Regions from separate parts of the Piscibacillus salipiscarius genome, predicted to be linked through region 3. Evidence: riboswitches for the same ligand, from Rfam matches in the RefSeq annotation. Region 3 holds a riboswitch; each other region holds the start of a gene.
The links. A riboswitch is a leader RNA that binds a small molecule or an ion and turns the genes downstream of it on or off. The one in region 3 is predicted to bind thiamine pyrophosphate.

Region 1 (2,266 bases), on a different contig from region 3:
AACAATAATGAGCTGAACAGTTGCCCATACATGGTGTGAATACTGCCCCCACTCCGTTATACCGACTTCTAATATTTGTGTTGGAGCTGGAAGTAACCAAGTTGGAACTTGAAATAGCTGAACACACAGCTCCCAGATCAGGAATAGAAGGATGATGACCAACGCTGGTCGCCATCCTTGTTTCACTAATGACTTCATCATCTATACTTCTCCGTTAACTCACCCATCGTAATTCCTTCAGGCCGGTACGCTATTTTAACCTGAGAAATCACACTAGGGCTGCCCAGTTCGGTCATTTTCTCGTTCATATTTTCAACCACTGATAACAGCTTTGATAATTCGCCTTCCATAGTCGTTTCAAGGGCATTCACTTGATACGTTACTCCAGAATCCTCGATTAATTTAATCGCTTCATCGACGTATGGAATCACGTCTTCACCGTTTTTAGTTTTAGGAATGATTTGAATACTAACCAGTGCATTTGCCACCTTTATTCCTCCTCAGGTAAAAACTCGTTCGTAAACGCCGCTTCAGCATCTAATGGCTTCTCTAGTAAATCATGCTCTAACATCCATTCAGCATAGTTTTCCCAAACTTTAAGCTTTTGAATCCCCCACTGATTGGCGTCATCTTGATATCTTGGCGATAACCATTCTTGACTCGCTTTAACGAGCTCAGGGTCAAGGTCAGGTACTGCTTCAATTAAGATGTTAGCTGATTCTTCTGGATTGTCGATTGCAAACTGATACCCTTTGGATGCGGCATTCATAAATTTTTGTACAGTTTCAGAGTTTTCGTTGATCATGTCTTCATTCGTTGCGATGACTGGCGTATAGTAATCTAGCTTTTCACTATAATCCGTTAAATAGATCATATTAAGCGGAGTGCCTCTTAATTCTGCTTCAATTCCAGTCCACCCATAATAGATCCAGGCAAAGTCAACATCGCGCTTAACAGCTGTAAAAAAGTCAGCATCACCAATATTTACAATTTCAACTTTATCGACATCTGCTCCTTCTTGCTGCATCAGTGATGACAATACAGCTTTTTCTAATGGTGCTCCCCAGCCGCCATATTTTTTACCTTCAAAATCTTTTGGCGACGTAATCCCTTTATCTTTCGGCGAGGCAAATCCGGATGTATTATGCTGAATGATGGCAGCGATTGAAACGATAGGAACATCTTGAATTCGCGCTTCCGTAATACCTTCTTGATAACTAATGCCAAAATCCGCTTGGCCTGATGCGATTAACTGATCGGCGCTCGCTTCACCCGGCATAATTATTTCAACGTCTAATCCTTGTTCTTTAAAATAACCCTTTTCTTTGGCTACATAAATGCCAGTATGATTCGTATTTGGCGTCCAATCTAGTACAAATTTAATGTCTTTTAAATCTTCACTTTCCTCACTATTGTTACCACAAGCTGATAACAATAGAAGTAAGGCAAAAATAAAAAGCATCATCTTTTTCATGTTAAAAATCCCCCCTTGTCTTGTCATAACTAGACTAGTTGAAAGGGAATTTTATGTATAAAAATACCCTAGGACTATGCCTAGGGTTCACGTTTTTGTTCATTAACATAAATGGTGTTCCCTACGCTGGTGTCAGCCAGGTCAGGTTCTAAGGGTCAGTATCTTACGGATACAATCTCAACCAGCAACACTGGTCCCCCTACAACTTAATCTAGTTATGCTTTTGTCAATCTTAGTATGACAAAATCTTAAGGTGATTGCAACTCATTTTAGTTGTTTAATAAGGCGCGGTCAGCTTGAATATAACCAGCACCATACGTGTTGCGATCACCTAGACTTTCAGCCGTTTCCATTAGTACATTTTTCACCTCATCCGGTGATAAAGAAGGGTTTTGTTCTAAAATCAAAGCAACGACTCCGGCACAAATTGGCGTGGCCATAGATGTACCTGACATCGTAAAGTAGTATTCACCTACTCTAGCACTCTTTTGAAGCCTATCAATATAAGAATTTGGTGATCTTAAAGAAATAATATCGACACCTGGAGCAACAACATCAGGCTTCACTTCGTTATAAATGGTTGGCCCGCGGCTTGAGAACTCAGCTATTCGATCATCTTGTCGTTCGATAGTACCTCTGTCATCCATCGCCCCAACTGTTATCACTTTATTACTAATGCCTGGACTTGCGATCGATTGTTGATCTGGGCCTTCATTACCTGCTGCAACACAGACGACAATTCCCGCATCCCATGCAGCTTCGACGATTTGAACCATTGGGTCATCATCTTCT
Region 2 (2,266 bases), on a different contig from region 3:
CTAATGAATTTACCTAAGAGGCCAGTGATGATGATGGCGCTTATGATTCGAGTGACAAATAATAAGGTTACAACCCAGTTCTCATAAGCATCAAACCCGCCTGCGAAGAAGTGGTACGGAAAGCTTAAACAAGCTGCACCCACACCAGATAACATTAAAATGTGCAGGCGATAATCTTTCCACCTTGTCGCTGCGAATGCTAACTCTGCCCCCAAACCTTGTATGGCACCAGAGATTAATAACTGAGGTCCAGTCGTTGACCCTGCTAGGACTTCAACTAATGCTGCAACCATTTCAGCTAAAAACGCCGCACCAGGCTTTCTTATAATGTAAGCGGCGATGACTGAAACAATAAACCAAATGCCATAAATGATTTCATAACCCATATCAGCAAGTCCGAACGGGGCAAAAAAGCCATATAGAACTTTTCCAACACCAAAGAATGCTAAATAAATAAACCCAAAAACAACACCTAAAATCGACATTAAAACAATCTCTTTAAGTTTCCATTGATTCATGGTTCACCTCTCCTTTAATTGTTTGATGGGCTATTAGCCGATATCGTAAATGTCATAGTCACGTGTGAAACTTCTTGTTGAACTTGGTTAAAAGATTCGCGTAACGTTTTAAAGATATTTTTAACATCACCATCTAAACGAGTGGCATAGTGTGATGCGCTCACTTTAACATCACGCTCTTTTGACAAATCGATTTGATTCATAATTTGTTCCATGTAATCTTCTCGCCCCATTGGGTATAGCGAAAACTTACATCCAGCCTTTTGCTCTAGCTCTTGGATGTTTGCTTGGTTCTGTGGTTCATTCGTCTCATCCATATAAACATCTCCAGGTGAATCCCCTGGGCAGCCAATCGAGAACGTACCACTCATGGCAACATGTTCACCTGTTTTTGCTGCGTGTAGGAAAATGGCCTCTGTCACATCAAAAATGTGAACTATTTTTCCGCGAATACACGTACTCACATCGTCTGTATCTTTCCAGACTTTTGATGTATCGACTTCTTCTAACGCCGATAAAATAATGTCGACAAATTGGTCGCTCATCGGATAAAGGGTGAACTGGCATCCCGCAATACGACTTGTTCCACATTGATTTGTCATGAAAATCTCCTCCCTATAATTTTTTTATAAATTAAAAAAACTGCACTCCCGTGGGAATGCAGTTGACCTGTACGAAAATTCACCTGTACTTCAGACAGTCTCCTACACTTCCCCACGCTAGTATTATCTAGATCGGGTTTTAAGGGTCGGGCGATTGCCCTCTCAGCCACTTGCTTGTAGCTCCCCTAGTGTTGATTCGGTTATGCAGTTTTCTTACACTTAAAAATATAACATGTAAAAATAATTTGTAAAGTTAAAAAATTTATTTAGTATTTAAAGTACAGTTAAAGGAGGGGTTACTTATGGACCCTATAAATCTTACGAGAGATTTTGTTAAAAAAGAACTGGAAAACGAGGGTACTGGTCACGATTGGTGGCACATTGAGCGTGTAACTAACTTGGCCAATCGAATAGCAGATGAAGAAAATGCTGATCCATTCATTTGTACAATGTCTGCACTTCTTCATGACCTAGCTGATGAGAAACTAAACGAATCTGAAGAAGCTGGCCTCAAACGTGTTAAAAATTGGTTAGATGATCTTAAAATTCCTCAACTACAGCAAGAGCATATTTTATACATTATTAAGACCATTTCATATAAAGGTGGCCAAGGCCCTAAGCTAACTAGTTTAGAAGCCAAAGTAGTTCAGGATGCTGACCGTCTAGACGCGATTGGAGCTATTGGAATTGCTCGTTGTTTTACTTATGCGGGTTCAAAGGGCAATCTAATACATCACCCTGATGTGGAACCTCGGGAAGGTATGACTAAAGAAGAATATAGCAAACGTGATGGAACTGCCATCAATCATTTTTATGAAAAACTCCTAAAATTAAAAGACCTTATGAATACTAGAACGGGGTATAATATCGCAAAAGAACGACATAACATGATGAAACAATTTTTAGCAGAATTTTTCGACGAATGGAGTGGAAAAAAGTAAAAAGCCCACACAAATTTTGAAGAATCCCGAAATGTATGAGTAGTTTGATTGAGGGAGAGGTACATAAATGCGTAACAAGTGGATTTATTTTTTGATTACTGGATTGATTGTTCTATCTGGTTGTGGGGCTGATGCTGAAGAAAAAAAGGATGAGCCTCAAGATAACAAAGAAGAGCAGGTAGAAAAAGACAATTCTAGTAAAGTC
Region 3 (2,266 bases):
AGCATGTGTTTTATATAATGATCTGCTGTTGGTGGTAACGGATGATGTTGTAACGACTTATAATCCACATTTGCATACTGGCAAAAGTTATGGTGTGGGTGCGTTTCATCATTTAAAATAAAACTTATTTGTTCGTTAAAAAACTGAAAATCACTTCGCCTACTTGATTTAACTATGGCTAATGCATAAACCTTAATAAATGAATTTAAGTACTCAAAATCTGCTTTAATATAATGCTTCACCGCTTCAGACGGGACATCACCGTTCCCAATTCCTTTAACAAAAGAGTGATTAAAGATCTTTTGAAATAAATCATCGTTTTCATGTCTTAAATTTTCTGTAAAGCTCATTTAGCTACCTCCTCCTCAATGTTACCTGCTGCTCTTATTATGTGTTGATTTAATCTAGTAGTTAGTAAGACACCCATTATGGCACCTGGAACACAACTAACTATAAATACAGGGATAAAAAATAAAGCACCTGCTGAACTGCCCATTAGGAAATTTGCGATTGGGAATGCTATAAGCGCTCCTATTATTCCTGTTCCAAAGATTTCACCTCCAGCAGCCCAACCTTTTTTCTTAAACCTTTTATATAAAATTCCTGCGAAAAAAGCTCCAATCATCCCCCCTGGAAAGGCTAATAACGTACCTAAACCTAGCAAATTACGAATTAAAGCCATGAGAAATGCTATTAACACAGCTGGACCTGTTCCAAGGGAAATGGCTGCCATGACATTAATGGCATGTTGAACTGGATAAGCTTTAGCAACTCCTGCTGGAAACCAAATAAACTGAGATCCAACAATACCGATTGCAATAAACACTGACATAACAGTTAATTTACGAACTTGCCCCACTACTTCACCTCCCTTTGATGCTAAAAAAGGACCTAAATATACACAAAAAAACGTCAGGCCATAACTGGACCTGACGTTAGAAGACATACTAAGTCATACATAGCTACTTCCCTACGCTGGTATTAACCAGATCAGGTCCTTTAAGAGTTAGAAGCATGCGTGCTTCCTCTCAGCCCACGATTATTGGGCACCCCTAGTAGTGCATCATTTTCAATTTTCATAATTTTACTTTAACAAAGAATATTTATTCTGTCACGTTCAAATTTAATATTGACTCAAAAGTCCCTTTTCCATAGCAATTTTTTCAGACCTTAAATAAATAAAAATTCCAAACACTAAGTAAAAGACTGAATTTAGAAGCAAAGCTGTGTAATCTAATGCTGTAAAATCTCCCCATGTATATCCGTGGATCATGACTTGACGTACCATATCAATTCCTTTGGAAAATGGAGCAAACACTAAATAAGGAGCTACTGATAGTGGTACAAAAGCTAACCCCATTAAAATAAACTGAAGGACATTTAAGACGGATTGAATTTGTTTAATAATAATTGCAAGTCCTGCTAATAAAAAGCCAACTCCAATCATACTTAAAGTCGTAACCATAAAAATTGGTAATGCGATATCAATTCTTAAAATAAGCCACTCGCCGGCCGTTAACATAGATAGAATAAGTAACACAAACACAATCACACCATAAATCAATACATTTGAGACAATTCTTGCTAAAAGCACTTTCCACATGCCGAGTGGCGACATAAAGAGCTGCTCTAAAGTACCTCTCTGTGCTTCGACTAGCACGACAAACCCTAAATTTTGCATAATGGTTAACATGAAAAACCATATCACGTAGTTTACTATGACGTATTGTACGTTCGTATCAACTTGTTGGGGGTCTCCAATAGCATATAGTCCTAGCAGCATGGCTAAAAAGACGAAATAAAATTGAACAATCATGGTGATCGTATTGGGATAATAGCGTTTTAACTCTATATATTCTTTTGCCATATTGGCTTTAGTGAGATGCCACAGCTGTGTCAATGTCATTCCCCTCCTTTATTAACTGCATAAAGACCTGTTCAAAATCGACTGTCGTACGATCAATTTTTTCAATTTTAGTTTGATTACTTTTTAAAATATCCATAATGATATAAAGGTCGTCTTCTTTTTCCAAGGTCACGTTAATCTGGAGGTCATTTATTTCAACTATCGGAAAGTGGTTATGGATGGCTACTTTCTGCTGTTCTGTGAGGACTTCTTCAATAGTGAAACTGTAAGCTCTTGTCTCAAACAATTTAATTAAATCTTCAACCTTTTCATCTGCTACGACTTTACCACCATTTATGATCACCGCTCTATCGCAAATGTCTTGAACAATAGGCATATCATGAGTACTTATAATAATCG

Region 1: it holds a riboswitch for thiamine pyrophosphate, as region 3 does, so the genes downstream of both, ACFSW4_RS04485 (ABC transporter substrate-binding protein) here and thiW (energy coupling factor transporter S component ThiW) in region 3, are expected to answer to the same signal.
Region 2: it holds a riboswitch for thiamine pyrophosphate, as region 3 does, so the genes downstream of both, ACFSW4_RS03375 (YkoF family thiamine/hydroxymethylpyrimidine-binding protein) here and thiW (energy coupling factor transporter S component ThiW) in region 3, are expected to answer to the same signal.

What each region holds. Positions count from the first base shown of each region.
Region 1 is NZ_JBHUMZ010000013.1:118,973-121,238, reverse strand. Features, by position in the region: gene ACFSW4_RS04495 (ABC transporter permease) at 1-198, opposite strand, end outside; gene ACFSW4_RS04490 (thiamine-binding protein) at 198-488, opposite strand; gene ACFSW4_RS04485 (ABC transporter substrate-binding protein) at 491-1,474, opposite strand; TPP riboswitch at 1,576-1,685, opposite strand; gene ACFSW4_RS04480 (S8 family peptidase) at 1,744-2,266, opposite strand, start outside.
Region 2 is NZ_JBHUMZ010000011.1:115,003-117,268, forward strand. Features, by position in the region: gene ACFSW4_RS03370 (ECF transporter S component) at 1-518, opposite strand, end outside; gene ACFSW4_RS03375 (YkoF family thiamine/hydroxymethylpyrimidine-binding protein) at 533-1,120, opposite strand; TPP riboswitch at 1,213-1,317, opposite strand; gene ACFSW4_RS03380 (HD domain-containing protein) at 1,423-2,061, shown strand; gene ACFSW4_RS03385 (hypothetical protein) at 2,129-2,266, shown strand, end outside.
Region 3 is NZ_JBHUMZ010000022.1:16,539-18,804, reverse strand. Features, by position in the region: gene tenA (thiaminase II) at 1-350, opposite strand, end outside; gene thiW (energy coupling factor transporter S component ThiW) at 347-859, opposite strand; TPP riboswitch at 951-1,064, opposite strand; gene ACFSW4_RS10045 (ABC transporter permease) at 1,124-1,900, opposite strand; gene ACFSW4_RS10040 (ABC transporter ATP-binding protein) at 1,875-2,266, opposite strand, start outside.